2 regions of the Rhizobium zaerense genome follow, and region 2 is predicted to be linked to the other one. Evidence: predicted binding sites of a transcription regulator. Region 2 holds the regulator's gene; the other holds the start of a gene.
The links. The regulator PhoB, encoded in region 2, activates phosphate uptake and scavenging genes when phosphate is short. The targets are predictions, from matches to a motif close to TGTCATNNANCTGTCAT.
Positions count from the first base shown of each region.

Region 1: a site for PhoB is predicted at 3,195-3,211, ahead of ACS4RR_RS31730 (acid phosphatase). Genes of this name have one in related genera too.

Region 1 covers NZ_JBPWQY020000005.1:178,405-186,233, forward strand. Annotated here, with positions in the region: gene arfA (arabinosylfuranosidase ArfA) at 1-623, opposite strand, end outside; gene ACS4RR_RS31720 (ArsR/SmtB family transcription factor) at 834-1,760, opposite strand; gene ACS4RR_RS31725 (cytochrome-c peroxidase) at 1,853-3,142, opposite strand; gene ACS4RR_RS31730 (acid phosphatase) at 3,342-4,886, shown strand; gene ACS4RR_RS31735 (IclR family transcriptional regulator) at 4,942-5,700, opposite strand; gene ACS4RR_RS31740 (3-oxoacid CoA-transferase subunit A) at 5,960-6,667, shown strand; gene ACS4RR_RS31745 (CoA transferase subunit B) at 6,664-7,368, shown strand; gene pcaF (3-oxoadipyl-CoA thiolase) at 7,378-7,829, shown strand, end outside.
Region 2 covers NZ_CM132690.1:4,878,917-4,886,745, forward strand. Annotated here, with positions in the region: gene apaG (Co2+/Mg2+ efflux facilitator ApaG/CorD) at 1-213, shown strand, start outside; gene ACS4RR_RS24110 (Hsp33 family molecular chaperone) at 464-1,456, opposite strand; gene argF (ornithine carbamoyltransferase) at 1,535-2,449, opposite strand; gene ACS4RR_RS24120 (aspartate aminotransferase family protein) at 2,492-3,691, opposite strand; gene ACS4RR_RS24125 (GcrA family cell cycle regulator) at 4,112-4,645, shown strand; gene phoB (phosphate regulon transcriptional regulator PhoB) at 5,141-5,824, opposite strand; gene phoU (phosphate signaling complex protein PhoU) at 5,972-6,685, opposite strand; gene pstB (phosphate ABC transporter ATP-binding protein PstB) at 6,730-7,545, opposite strand; gene pstA (phosphate ABC transporter permease PstA) at 7,561-7,829, opposite strand, start outside.

The DNA of each region.
Region 1 (7,829 bases), on a different replicon from region 2:
ACGAGTTCAAGCGACTTGTCAAAGCCGCGCATGGCCTTCGCCGTCTCGTCCGCCAGCCGGCCATATTCATAGGCCGATTTGTGGCCGACCTGCCAGGGACCATCCATCTCGTTGCCGAGGCACCACAGTTTCACATCGTGCGGATTGGACCAGCCGTGCTTGCGACGCAGATCCGACCAGTAGGTGCCGCCGGGATGATTGCAATATTCGAGGAAATTGCGGGCGGCATCCAGGCCGCGTGATCCAAGATTGACGGCAAGCATCGGCTTGGTATTCGCCTTCTTGCACCAGTCGACGAATTCATTCACGCCGATCTGGTTGGCTTCACGGGTGCGCCAGGCAAGGTCGAGGCGCACCGGGCGCTCCGAACGGGGGCCGACGCCGTCTTCCCAATTATAGGCCGAGACGAAGTTGCCGCCGGGATAACGGCAATATGGCGTGTCGAGCTCACGGACCAGATCGAGGACATCCTGGCGGAATCCGTCCTCATCGGCCGTGGGGTGTCCGGGCTCATAAATGCCGCCGTAGATCGCCCTGCCGAGGTGCTCGAGAAATGAGCTGTAGAGCCTGGAGTCAATGGTCGCGATGCGGAAATCGCGGTGGACAACGATGTTCGTCTTCAACGGATCCTCCCGTTTATATATCAGATTTTTTGTTTTCTTGCCCCTAACTTGATATCAGGAATGTTGTTCTGTCAACCGAGTTGCGTTTTTAATCATACTAATGTGGATTTCCGAGAAAATTGTTTTATTCCAGCCTGTTGTTGTAATTGATCGCTCATCAAAACCGGAAAAAAGCGCGATATTTAAATCAAGATTTCCGATTTTTAATTTTCAGACATGCAGCCGCATGATGATATCGCGTCCGTGGTTTCCGAAGCCGCGGCCGAAAATGTTGACGCCGCCGGTATGGCCGGCATTCTCCGCGATGCCGACCCGGAGCCGGATGGAAGAGTGCTGGGCAAGCGCGAGATCGCTGAGCGTGACATTCGATGCGGCGATACCGTCGATGAAGGTTCCGCGCGTCGAGATCCGCCAAGTCTTCATCATACCATATTGCGACCCCTCGAGCTTCCACCATGCCGGCGTGAAGGCGCCCCGCTTGTCGCCGTAGTCGCCGGGCGACGTCCAGGTGCCGATCGCCATGCCATTGACCCAGAGCGTTATATCAGAGGGCCAGTCCGGGTTGGTGCCGGGCACCTCAGACGACAGCTCCATCGAAAACTCGATGGCGCGGATATCCTTGTTCAACACCTTGGCGTTGTTGGGGAATTTATATTCCACATATCCCCTGCCGAACCAGACGAGTCCGGCCTGCATGCGCTGCGGATCGAGGAAATAGTCGGGAACATCGAGAGGGCCGATGACGCTCTCGGTGGAGCAAAGACCACATGGCGCATGGACGTCACAGCTGGTGTAGAGCCCGACCGGCATCTCGACTTCGATGATATTGTTGGCCCTTTGCGCGGCACTTTCCTCAAAGCTGATCAAAATTTCGCTGTAGATCGCAGAGCAGATCTTCTGGTTTCCCTTGCGCGCCTTCGTCAGCTGGGAATCGACAAGCCGGGCGTCTTCCAAAATCTGGATCCCGGTGGCGACAGTCGATTGAGGAAGAGAAAGAGCACGCGCGATGTCGTTGATATTCATCGGCCCCCTGGCGCAGAGCAGCCTGAGCATCTCAAGCCGCGCCGGCGCCGAAAGCGCGCGTATCGCATCATTATTCTCGCCGGCGGCAATCGTCAAAAACGAGCGTTCCATCATTCCCCCACTATTTCCGATGGAATGATGTATATCGTAAATTATGATACAGCAAGTGGGAATGCTTCGACGAGTGGCTACGGTAGCGGCACGGGTCAATGCCCGGTCGCCTCGGCCTGCAGATCGGCATCGGTCAGGGTTCTGAGGAAAGCGACGATGTCGTCGATCTCGGGATCGGTGAGGGCAGGCGCGTCGCCCGGCTTCCTGCCGAAGGGCGGATCCTGGTTGAGATTGTCCCAATAGGCCTGCGGCAGGTCGTCATAGCGGCGAACCGTGCCGTCGGAATTTTTCGGATACCAGCGGCCGGGTTCGCTGTCGCGCGTCGCATAGAAGGAGACGACGTCTCGCAACGAGTGGAAATAGCCGTTGTGGAAGAAGCTCTGCTTCAGCGCGACATTGCGCAGCGTCGGGGTGCGGAACAGGCCGCAATATTCGCTGCGTCCGGCAAAATCGGTGCGCTGAGGGCCGCAAAGACCGAGATCGTGATAGTTCGGATCACTGTTGGCGGGGATCGCCATGTTGCGCGGTACGGCAAGCCCGAGGAAGCCGAAATCGGAAAATTGCGGCGGCTCGCCGTCATTGGCGGGTTCGCTCAAGTGACAGCTCGAACAGTTGCCCTTGGCCGGATCCTCGAACAGTTGGCGCCCATGCAGTTCCTGCGCCGTCAGCGTCGCCTTGCCGGCGAGGAAGGCATCGTAGCGGCTGGAATAGGGATAGAAATCCGGGCCGCTCTGTTCGAAGGTGGCGAGCGCCTCGGCCGCGGCATCGAAGGCATCCTTAGGATGGTCGAACACGGCCTCGCCGAATGCCGCCTTGATGTCGTCAGCATAGGCTGCCGTCTGCAGCTTCGCCACCACCTCGGCCACATCCCTGTCGCCCATCTCGAAGGGTGAGAGCAGCGGGATCTTTGCCTGATCGGCGCCGTGATCGACCCGGCCGTCCCAGGTCAAACCGCCCGTCGGGCCGTTGTCGACGCTCTCGTCGCCTTCGTCCTCTGAATCGTAATAATGCTCGGTGAAAGCAGGCACCGATTGCAGATAGCGCAGGGTCGGAACGGCGCGCAGCCCCGGCTGGTCCCGATGCTCGCCGCCCATCTCAACCGGCATGGCCGATGCCGGGCCGAAGGCGTGAGCCGGATCATGGCAGGACGCGCAGGCTTGAAGCTCCGAGGCCGACAGCGAGGTATCTGAGAATATCTTGCGGCCGAGCGCTGTGAGCGTTTCGGCCCGGGCGAAGGCTTCCGTGCGCGACATCGGCCCCGGATGCACGCCGGCGGCAGCTGCCGCGCTGCTTTGCCGCAGGGGAAGAAGGGCAAGACCAAGCGCCACGGCACCCATGCTGACGGCCAGGCCGGACCGCACAAGCCAGATGATCTTCGTCGTCATCATAAGGATTCCAATAAGTTCGGGCCGGTTTCCGCTATGATCGAACCCCGCTGCAACAAATTGATGACGGCCATCCTCGTGCGGCATCACGGCAAGTCCTGATGTCACAAAGTTGATAGACGGCGGGAATAGCCTCAGCGCGCCCCCGAGCGTTCTCCGCTCCCTCTAGCCAACGCCCCCTAGCCATGAGGTACTTCCCGTGAAAAGACTGAAACTCCTCCATTCCATCCGTCTCGCCGGATCGGCCATGGTGCCGTTTGCCATGGCGACGGCAGCCCATGCGGCGCCCGCCGGCTACGACAAGATCGACAATGTCGTCGTCATCTATGCCGAAAACCGCAGCTTCGATAATCTCTACGGCAGCTTTCCCGGCGCCGACGGGCTCTCGAACGCGACAGCCGATCGCGCCCGCCAGCTCGACCGCGACGGCCAGCCGCTGCCCGAACTGCCGCCGGCCTGGGGCGGCCTGACTGCCAAGGGTGTCTCGCCTGCTGTCACTGAGGCGCAGTCGGCCCATCTTGCCAACGCCTCCTTCGCGATCGACGATCCGAAGGGCTTCGCGCAGGCGCCTTCGGTCATCACCCGCGACCTCTGGCATCGCTTCTATCAGGAGCAGATGCAGATCGACGGCGGCAAGAACGACAAGTTCGTCGCCTGGGCCGATTCCGGCAATCTGGTCATGGGTCACTACGACGGCTCCATCCTGCCGATGTGGCAGGTCGCCAAGAAATACGTCATTGCCGACAATTTCTTCCAGACCGCCTTCGGCGGTTCGTTCCTCAACCACTTCGCGTTGGTCTGCGCCTGCGCGCCCTATTATCCGGATGCCGACAAGAGCCCGGCCAAGCCGACCATCGCCAAGGTGGATGCGGATGGGACATCGCTGACGGTCGCGGAGAATGCCCCGAAGTCGGCGCTGGAGGGCGCACCGAAATTCGTCTCCGACGGCACGCTGACGCCCGACTTCTACGCCGTCAACACCATGCAGCCACCCTACCAGCCGAGCGCCAATCCGCCGGCCAAGGACGGCGATCCGGCCTTTGCCGATCCGGCGGCCGCAACGACGCTGCCGCCGCAGCATGAAATCACCATCGGCGACCTCATGTCGCTGAAGGGTGTCAGCTGGAGCTGGTATAGCGGCGCCTGGCAGGCAGCCCTGGACGGCAAGAACGCCACGCCGGTGCCGAACTTCCAGTTTCATCACCAGCCGTTCAACTATTTCGCCAATTTTGCGCCCGGTACGCCGGCGCGCGCCGAACACCTGAAAGACGGCGGCCTTGGCGGCGAAGCCTTCTTGAAGGATATCGACGATGGCAAGCTGCCGGCAGTTTCCTTCTACAAGCCGCAGGGCAACCTCAACGAACATGGCGGTTACGCCGATGTTTCGAGCGGCGACCAGCATCTTGCCGATATCGTTTCCCATCTCGAGAACAGCCCGCAATGGGCCCATATGCTCGTTATCGTCACCTATGACGAGAATGGCGGCTTCTGGGATCACGTCGCACCGCCGAAGGCCGACCGCTGGGGTCCGGGCAACCGTATTCCCGCCTTCATCATCTCGCCCTTCGCCAAGGGCGGCATGGTCGATCATACCCAGTACGACACGACCTCGATCATCCGCTTCATCACCGCGCGCTACGATCTGCCGGTTTTGCCCGGCATCCTCGCCCGCGACAAGGCGCTTGGCAATAACGACCGGCCGCCGATGGGCGACCTGACTGCCGCGCTCGACCTGACGCATTGACCGATCATGAGCGGCCCCGGCGCTGACCGGGGTCGCTCTGCAACGAAGTCTATCGTCATCGACGCAGCAGCGGCCGCAACGCGGCCTGTGTTTCCTTCAGCAGCGGCAGATAGCGTTCCTTCATCTCGGCGGCGGGGACGAGGGCGGCCGGCGCGCCGATGTTGATTGCTGCGACCGTTTCACCGCGGTCGTTGTCGATGGGCACGGCAATGGAGCAGAGGCCGATCTCCAGCTCCTGATCGATGATGGCGTAACCCTCGGCGCGGACCCGACGGAATTCGGCGATGAGCTCGTCCGGATCGGTCTTCGTATTCGCCGTGTTTTGCTTCAGCTCGCTGCGGGCGAGGATGGCACGTGCCTCGCTTTCGGCCAGGGCAGCAAGCAGCACGCGGCCCATCGAGGCGCAGTAGGCGGGCAGGCGGCTGCCGGGGGTCAAGTTGATCGACATGACGCGGCGCTGCGAGGCGCGGGCGATATAGACGATGTCGGTGCCGTCGAGCACCGAGGCCGAGGCGCTCTGGCCGGCTTTCTGCGAGAGTTGATCGAGATGCGGCTGCAGCAGCGCCGGCAGCGGCGTCGCTGCGAGATAGGCATGGCCAAGGCGCAGGATCTTCGGCGTCAGCGTGAAGAACTTGCCGTCGTAATCGGCATAGCCGAGCTCGGCGAGCGTCAGCAGCGAGCGGCGCACGGTGGCGCGGTCAAGCTCCGTCAGCTTGGCGGCCTCGGCGATGGAAAGCCGCTGCCGCGTTTCACCGAAAGCTTCGATGACTTTGAGGCCGCGGGCAAAGCCGCTGACAAAATCCGTTTCGCGCATGTAAGGCTCCTGTGTTGGGGCTGCCTGTCTACACATTCCATGACGCTTCGCCCTTCGCTTGCGCTTCGGGCATTGGTCGCTGCAATCGATTCACTGGATCGATTGCTCGGGCTGCGCCCGACCGCTCCTTATTGTGCGATATATGAACAAATATCAAATATCGCACAAATTCGTTGCCGGCTGGCTTGCCGCGCTTTATGTCTACGCCAGCGGACGGGATGGAGAGTTCCCGACCGCATCAGCCAAGGAGAGATCCCGCATGGACAAGACAGTCGGGAGCACGGCGGAAGCTGTCTCTGAGATCGGTGATGGCGCGACCGTCATGATCGGTGGTTTTGGTGGCTCAGGCGCACCGATCGAGCTCATTCATGCGTTGATCGACAAGGGCTCCAAAGGCCTCACCGTGATCAACAACAATGCCGGCAACGGGCGCATCGGTATCGCTGCGATGATCGATGCCGGCATGGTCAGAAAGATGATCTGTTCTTTCCCGCGTTCGTCGGATCCCCGCGCCTTTACCGATAAATATCTGGCCGGCGAAATCGAGCTCGAGCTGGTGCCGCAGGGAACGCTTGCCGAGCGCATCCGCGCCGGCGGGGCCGGCATCCCGGCTTTCTACACGCCGACGGCCTACGGCACCGAACTGGCCAACGGCAAGGTCATCGCCGAATTCGACGGCCGCCATTACGTGCAGGAGCGCTGGCTGAAGGCCGACTTCGCAATCGTCAAGGCTGCGATCGGCGACATCCAGGGCAATCTCACCTACAACAAGGCCGGCCGCAACTTCAATCCGCTGATGTGCATGGCGGCGGCGAAGACCATCGTCCAGGTCTCATCCATCGTGCCGGCCGGCGGCATCGATCCCGAGCAGGTGGTGACACCAGGCATCTTCGTCGACCGCGTCGTTGCCGTTCCCCATCCCCAGCAGGAAGAAGAGCTCATTCGAGCCGGAGTGGCCTACGTATGACGATCGATATCAGCCGCATCAACACCCGCGAAGACATCAAGCTTTCCAATGCGCAGATCGCCTGGCGCGCCGCGCAGGACATCGCCGACGGCGCCTATGTGAACCTCGGCATCGGCTTTCCGGAAATGGTCGCCCGTTATCAGCCGCCTGGCCGTCAGGCGATTTTCCACACCGAAAACGGCATCCTGAACTTTGGCGAGCCGCCGGCGGCAGGCGAAGAAGACTGGGATCTGATCAATGCCGGCAAGAAGGCGGTGACGCTGAAGCCGGGTGCTGCCTTCTTCCATCACGCCGACAGCTTCGCCATGGTGCGCGGCGGTCATCTCGACGTCGCGATCCTCGGCGCCTATCAGGTTGCCCAAAGCGGCGACCTTGCGAACTGGCGGGTGGGCAGCAAGGGCGTGCCGGCCGTCGGCGGTGCCATGGACCTGGTGCACGGCGCCAAGCAGGTCTGCGTCATCACCGAACACGTCACCAAGACAGGCGAGCCGAAGCTGGTGGAGAAATGCACCTTCCCGCTGACCGGCGTCGCCTGCATCACCAGGATCTATACCAGCCATGCCGTCATCGACATCGTCAAGGGACGCTTCGTCCTGCGCGAGAAGCTGGCCGCGATGTCGCAAGAGGAATTGCAGGCGATGACCGGCGCGCCGCTGCATGTCGACGGGCCGGTTGCGGACCTCGTCGTCCCCCAACTCTGAGGAAAAGCCATGACCGAAGCCTTTATCTGCGACTATGTCAGAACGCCGATCGGCCGCTTCGCCGGCTCGCTATCCCAGGTGCGGGCCGACGATCTCGGCGCAATCCCGCTGAAGGCGCTGATGCAACGAAATGCCGCCGTCGATTGGGAAGCCGTTGACGATGTGATCTTCGGCTGCGCCAACCAGGCGGGCGAGGACAACCGCAATGTCGCGCGCATGTCGGCCCTGCTGGCCGGCCTGCCGATCACGGTTCCCGGCACGACGATCAACCGGCTCTGCGGCTCCGGCATGGATGCGGTGATCACGGCGGCGCGCGCCATCCGCTCCGGCGAGGCCGAGCTGATGGTCGCCGGCGGCGTCGAGAGCATGTCACGCGCGCCCTTCGTCATGCCGAAGGCCGAGACGGCCTTTTCGCGCGCGGCCGAAATCCATGACACGACGATCGGCTGGCGCTTCGTCAA
Region 2 (7,829 bases):
GTGGACGAGGTGACCGGTCCCGGCGTTGTCGGCGAACAGCCGCGGCTCGGCCCCGGCGACACCTACGAATATTCTTCCGGCTGCCCGCTCGATACGCCCTCAGGGCTGATGTTCGGCCATTACCAGATGGAAACGGACGAAGGAGAGATGTTCGATGTCGACATCCCCGCCTTTTCGCTGGATTCCCCGGGTCTGCTGCGGGTGCTTAACTGAGGCGCAACAATTGAGAGGTCATTTTCCGTCAGCGCCACGTTTCTGAGACGTCTTCGACGCCCGGCTTCTGGGAGATTGCTGAGACCTGCCCCTCATCCGCCTGCCGGCACCTTCTCCCCGCTCTTGCGGGGCGAAGGGGACGTGTCGCGACCTCTCCGTTTCCCACCAACCTTTCGTATGGCACGTCCCCTCGCCCCGTTTTTACGGGGAGAGGGTTAGGGTGAGGGGCAGCCATTCGCGCGAACCAAGCCTATTCGGCCGGCTGAAGCTCGGCCGGCTCGAAGCGGTAGGTGGTCGAGCAGAATTCGCAGGTGACGGCGATTTCGCCGTTTTCCTGGCTGGCTTCGATCTCCTCGGCCGAAAAGCCCTTCAGCACGCCCTTGATCTTGTCGCGCGAGCAGCTGCAGCGGTCGAAGACGGCGCGCGGTTCGTAGACGCGGACGCCACGCTCGTGGAACAGGCGAAACAGCAGCCGCTCGGTACCGACAAGCGGATCGGTGAGTTCATCGGCATCGATGGTCTCGACCAGCGAACGTGCTTCGAGCCAGGCGTCGTCCTCGCCGTGCGGGCGGCTGCCGGTGTCGCCGTCGCCGCCGTGGAGATCCGGCTGGCGCATGCGCTCCGGCGCTTCCGGCAGGAATTGGGCGACGAGGCCGCCTGCCCGCCAGCGATGGCGCGGCTTGCCGGCATCGTCACGATCGAAGAGCTCGGCCGCGGCAAGGCGGACGCGCGTCGGGATCTGCTCCGACTGGCGGAAATAGACGCCGGCAATTTCTTCCAGCGTCGTGCCGTCGAGCGGAACGATGCCCTGGTAGGGCTGGCTGAACTTGCCCTGGTCGATGGTAAAGGCGAGCACGCCCCTGCCGAGCAATTGCTCCGGCTCGGTTTCGCCTGACTCGATCGCCTTGTTGAGCAGCGCCCGATCGAAACGGGCATAGGCGCGGACATTCTCCGGCGTCGAGAAATCGGCGACGAGAAGATCGACCGGGCCGTCGCCCTTGGTCTGCACCGTGAACTTACCGTCGAACTTCAGCGAGGTGCCGAGCAGCACCGTCAGCACGACGACTTCGGCAAGCAGCCGAGCAACTGGCGCGGGATAATGATGGCGCTCGAGGATCGCATCGAGCATCGGGCCGAGCTGGACGGCGCGGCCGCGCACATCCAGCCCCTCCACCTGGAAGGGGACGACATGGTCATCGCCGGCGAAATCGAACTGGCCGAGGGCGGCTGCAGCTTCTGCCATGGCTTTCACTCCTAGTTTTCAGAGCGATGGGCCAGCGTGCCCTTCGCTCACGCGGTCGCAAGTTTGTGCGATTATGGTTCAGATCGCGCCCAGGCACCAAGCAAGAATCGACTTCTGCGCATGAAGACGGTTTTCCGCCTCATCGAAGACCACGGATTGCGGACCGTCGATCACTTCGTCCGTCACTTCCTCACCGCGATGGGCGGGCAGGCAATGCATGAACAATGCATCATTGCCGGCTTTTGCCATCAAGGCCGCGTTGACCTGATAAGGCTGGAAGACATTGTGACCCCGGGCCCGATGTTCCTGATTCATGGAGACCCAGGTATCGGTCACCACGCAATCGACGCCGGCGACCGCACGGTCGGCATCATGGCAAAGCATGATTTCGGCGCCCTCATTGCGGGCCCAGTTCAGATAGTGATCCTTTGGCTCCGAGCCAAGGGGTACGGCCATGTTCATGCGGTAGCCGAAACGCGCGGCACCCTCGACCAGCGAATGCAGCACGTTGTTGCCGTCGCCAGTCCAGGCGATGGTCTTGCCCTTGATCGGGCCGCGGTGCTCTTCGAAGGTCATAATATCGGCCATGATCTGGCAGGGATGGGTGTCATCCGTCAGCGCATTGATCACAGGCACGGTCGCGTGCTCGGCGAGCTCGACCAGCCGCGAATGCTCGGTGGTGCGGATCATGATCGCATCGACATAGCGCGACAGCACCTTGGCGGTGTCGCCGATCGTCTCGGCGCGGCCAAGCTGCATCTCGGTGCCGGACAGAAAGAGTGTTTCGCCGCCGAGCTGGCGCATGCCGACGTCGAAGGAGACGCGGGTGCGCGTCGACGGCTTCTCGAAGATCATCGCCAGCATCTTGCCGGCGAGCGGCTTATCGCCCTGGCCTGCCTTAAAGGCCTGCTTGCGGGAAAGCGCATCGTTCATGATGGTTCTGAGATCGGCTGATGTGACCGCCGAAAGATCTAGGAAATGTTTAGGGCTCATATCGTCTTCTTACCTGTGCTGCGCCCGAAGGCGGCAATCTCTTCAAGCCGTCTTCTTAACCTTGGAGGCGCGAATGCTCTCGGCGGCGCGCTCGACGCGGGCCAGACCCTCGCGGGCTTCCTCGGCGGTGACCACGAGCGGCGGAAGAAGGCGGATGACGTTGTCGCCGGCGGGCACGCCGAGCAGATGGGCGGCGCGGATCGCCTGCAGCAGTTCGGCTGAGGGAACGGCGGCCTTGATGCCGAGCAACAGCCCCTCGCCTCTGATATCCTCGATCACATCGGGATAACGATCCTTCAGCGAAGCGAGGCCCTGACGAAAGACAAGCGCTACGTCGCGCACATGCTGGAGGAAGCCATCGGCAAGGATGATGTCGAGCACGGCGCTGCCGACGGCCATGGCAAGCGGATTGCCGCCATAGGTCGAGCCATGGGTGCCGGCCTTCATGCCGGAGGCGGCCTCCGACGTGGCAAGGCAGGCGCCGAGCGGGAACCCGCCGCCGATGCCCTTGGCGACAGCCATGATATCGGGCGTGATACCCGACCATTCATGGGCGAAGAGCTTGCCGGTGCGGCCGACGCCGGTCTGGACCTCGTCGAGGATCAACAGCAGGCCGTTCTCGTCGCAGAGCTGGCGAAGCGCCCTCATGAACTCGTTGGTGGCAGGGCGCACGCCGCCCTCGCCCTGCACCGGCTCGATGAGGATGGCGGCCGTCGCATCGGTGATCGCGGCGCGAACCGCTTCGATGTCTCCGAAAGCCACCTGATCGAAACCCGGCGCCTTCGGGCCGAAGCCTTCGAGATATTTTTCCTGGCCGCCGGCGGCGATGGTCGCCAGCGTCCGTCCGTGGAAGGCGCCTTCGAAGGTGATGATATGGAAGCGCTCGGGATGACCCTTGGAAAACTGATAGCGGCGCGCCGTCTTGATCGCGCATTCGAGCGCCTCGGCGCCCGAATTGGTGAAGAACACCTTGTCGGCGAAGGTGGCGTCCGTCAGCCGTTTTGCCAGACGCTCCTGGCCGGGGATCTCATAGATGTTCGACAGGTGCCAAACCTTGTCGGCCTGCTCCTTCAGCGCGCCGACAACATGCGGATTGCTGTGGCCGACGGAGGTGACGGCGACGCCGGCGCCGAAATCGAGATATCGCTCGCCAGTTTCGGTGATCAGCCATACGCCCTCGCCTCGCTCGAACCGCAGCGGGGCACGAGAATAGGTGTCATAAAGCGGCGCGGCTTCAGCCATGGCGCGATCTCCATCAAAGTTGCCGGGCAATGACTCCGGCTAAGGAAACCAGGCCCGAAAAATCAAAAATGCCGCCTTGCGGCGGCGAGTGGCACTATTTCCTTTTCGCGCTGCAATGTCAACAAAACGGCGCCCTTAGCGTATGCAGCAAGAGTGTACAGCGGCATTTCCAGTCATCAACAGGCATTATTGCAGAAATGACACGCAGGGGCAGCAAGTTGGGGAAAACTACGAATTCGATTCATCCGGATTCATGCGACTCTTGTCACGGAGTCAGGCTCACACTAGGTTAAAGATCAATTACTAGACTGCATGCGGCGGAACTAGTCACCAAAATTGATCAAGCGTTTCTTGTTTCGGAGCTCCCGGGACAACGGTGAGGGATTCTGCCATCACCAACGCAGAAGGTGGAGACAGGGCATGAACTGGACAGACGAGCGGGTCGAGAAACTCAAGAAACTTTGGGCCGAAGGACTGAGCGCCAGCCAGATCGCTGCGCAGCTTGGCGGGGTCAGCAGAAACGCGGTCATCGGCAAAGTGCACCGGCTGTGCCTTCCCGGCCGTGCCAAGGCCGGCGGCACCAACACCGCGGCGCGAACGCCGAAGCGCAATACCTCGGCGCCGCGCGCGCCGAACTACGCCTCACGGGTCACCACCCGCACCGTTACCCGCCAGCAGGGCGCGACCATGCTGAAGGAAGAGATCGAGATCGAAACGATCGAGGAAATGGAATACGTGCCGAGAGGCAATGTGGTCGTGCCGATTTCGCGACGCCTCGGCCTGACGGAGCTGACCGAACGCACCTGCAAGTGGCCGGTCGGCGATCCGCTGAAGGACGACTTCCATTTCTGCGGCTGCGAATCCCCCGACAATTCGCCTTATTGCGGCTATCACCAGAAGCTTGCCTACCAGCCGGTCAACGAACGCCGCCGGGCGGCAGCCCGGGCCAGCTGAGCGGGTGATCATTGCTAGAATGACGAAACGGGCCAAGTGGCCCGTTTTTTTGTAATTGGATGGAAGCTGTCGGGCGTTCAGTTCGTTGAGAACGCCGACTTGCCCTTATCCGGCTGCCGCCACCAACCAGGGTCGCGCCATGGGTCTCGACCCTTCCTCCGGTTCTCAAAGGGGCGAAGGGACATGCCGCAACATCTCGATTCCCTCTTCTCCCCTCGGGGAGAAGGTGCCCGTAGGGCGGATGAGGGGGGCCGGGGAAGCCGGTCTTTCTTATAACACCATGAGGGCTTCGACCGCGTTGGCGTCGTTTCGACCGTGTTCGGGGCGCAGCCGTTCGGCATGTGGGATAGGTTATCACGGAAAGAGTGTGCCGTGTGGCCCCCTCATCCGCCTGCCGGCACCTTCTCCCCGAGGGGAGAAGAGATTGTGCCGCAACCTTCTCCGTCCCCACCAACCTTTCGCAGGGCACGTCCCCCTCACCCAGAACGAAAGCCCTCAGGCTTCCATCGAATAGCCGGCGCCGCGGACGGTGCGGATGACGTCTTGCATGTTGGAGAAATTCAGCGCCTTGCGCAGGCGGCCGACATGGACGTCGACGGTGCGCTCGTCGACATAGATATCGTGGCCCCAGACGCCATCCAACAGCTGCGAGCGGGAGAAGACCCGGCCCGGCGACGACATCAGGAATTCCAGCAGGCGGAATTCGGTGGGGCCGAGGCGGACTTCACGGGTCTTGCGATGGACGCGATGAGTTTCGCGGTCGAGCTCGATGTCACCGCATTTCAGCACCGTCGACAGCACCTCGGGACGGGCGCGGCGCAGCATCGCCTTGACGCGGGCAACGAGTTCGGGAGTCGAGAAGGGCTTGACGACATAATCGTCGGCGCCCGTCGACAATCCGCGGACACGCTCGCTCTCTTCGCCGCGCGCCGTCAGCATGATAATCGGCAGGCGCTCGGTTTCCGGCCGCATGCGCAGCCGCCGGCAAAGCTCGATGCCGGAGACCCCGGGCAGCATCCAATCGAGGATAAGAAGATCTGGCGTGCGCTCCTGAAGCCGCATTTCGGCTTCGTCGCCACGAAGGATGGTATCGACCTCGAAGCCTTCCGCTTCGAGATTGTAGCGAAGAAGCACGCTGAGGGCTTCCTCGTCTTCAACAACTGCAACTCTCGGGATCATGCGTATCGGTCTCCTCGCGCATGATCCTTAAACCGGGGGTGATTTAAGCAATGCATCCTGCGCAAACTCAGAAATTGGCTGCGACCTCTTTGCGCGCCCGGACGGGCGCGCACGCAATTGACTGGTCCGGGCGCCTGGCCCGGACGGTTATTCCGTGACCGCGCCGACGGTGTTGGCGCTGTCGTCCTTCGGACGGTCGCCTTCCGGCTGCGCGCCTGTCGTCATGTAAAAGATCGTTTCGGCGATGTTGGTGGCGTGGTCGCCGATGCGCTCGATGTTCTTGGCGCAGAAGAGAAGATGCGTGCAACTGGTGATGTTGCGCGGATCTTCCATCATGTAGGTCAGGAGCTCGCGGAACAGCGAGGTGTACATCGCGTCGATCTCGTTGTCGCGTTCGCGGATCGCATTCGCCTTGTCGGCGGAACGATTGGTGTAGACGTCGAGCACTTCCTTGAGCTGGACGAGCGCCAGCTCGGACAGATGCTCGAGGCCGCGGGCGAGCTTGCGGGGAACGCCGGTGCTTTGGACGGCGATGACGCGCTTGGCAGTGTTCTTGCCGAGGTCGCCGACGCGTTCGAGATCGGCGGCGATGCGGATCGAACCCATGATTTCGCGCAGGTCCGCAGCCATCGGCTGACGGCGGGCAATGGTGACGATCGCCTTGTCGCCGATTTCGCGTTCGGCGTGATCGAGGATCACGTCGTCGGAGATGACCTTCTGCGCCAGCGCGGTATCGCCATTGACGAGCGCCCGGACGGATTCGGCGACCATCTGCTCGGCCAGACCGCCCATTTCGGAAATCCGCCTGGACAGGAACTTCAGATCATCATCATAAGCAGAATAAATATGTGTCGATGCCATGGGGCTTTATCCTCGAATAACGGGAAGGCTTGGTGTCGCCAAAATCAGCCGAAACGACCCATGATGTAGTCCTGGGTGCGCGGGTCGTCGGGATTGGTGAACATCTTGTCGGTGTCGTTTTCCTCGACAAGATTGCCAAGGTGGAACATGGCGGTGCGCTGCGAGACACGCGCGGCCTGCTGCATGGAGTGGGTGACGATGACGATCGTGTAGTTCTCGCGCAACTCGTGGATCAGTTCCTCGACCTTGGCGGTGGCGATCGGGTCGAGCGCCGAGCAGGGCTCGTCCATGAGGATGACCTCAGGGCTGACGGCAACGGCACGGGCAATGCAGAGGCGCTGCTGCTGACCGCCGGACAGGCCGGTGCCGGATTCATGCACGCGGTCCTTGACTTCGTTCCAGAGACCGGCGCGCTGCAGGCTGGTCTCGACGATCTGGTCGAGGTCGGCCTTCGACTTGGCAAGGCCATGGATGCGCGGGCCGTAGGAGACGTTTTCGTAGATCGTCTTCGGGAACGGGTTCGGCTTCTGGAAGACCATGCCGACGCGGGCGCGAAGTTCGACGACGTCGATATCGGGATCATAGATATCGTCGGTATCAAGCGTGATCTTGCCGGTGACGCGGCAGCCGTCGATCGTGTCGTTCATGCGGTTGAGGCACCGCAGGAAGGTTGACTTGCCGCAGCCGGACGGGCCGATCAGGGCGGTTACGGTGTTTTCGCGGACGTTCAGGTTCACATCGAAAAGCGCGCGCTTCTCGCCATAGTAAACCGAGACTTCCTTTCCGATCATCTTATACGGGACGTTGCTCATCTTGCGATCCAGCGCCTTTTCAACTGCAGCTTCCGTCAACATGTTCATGATGTTTAACTCCGTTTACCAGCGGCGCTCGAAGCGACGACGCAAGAGGATGGCGCCCATGTTCATGACGATCAGGAACAGGAGCAGGACGATGATGGCACCCGAAGTACGCTCAACGAAGGCACGTTCGGCCTCGTTGGCCCACATATAGACCTGTACGGGCAGAGCCGTCGAGGGATCGAGCGGTGTCGTCGGCGCGTTGGCGACGAAGGCGACCATGCCAATCAGGAGCAGCGGCGCGGTTTCGCCGAGCGCGTGCGCCAGGCCGATGATCGTGCCGGTGA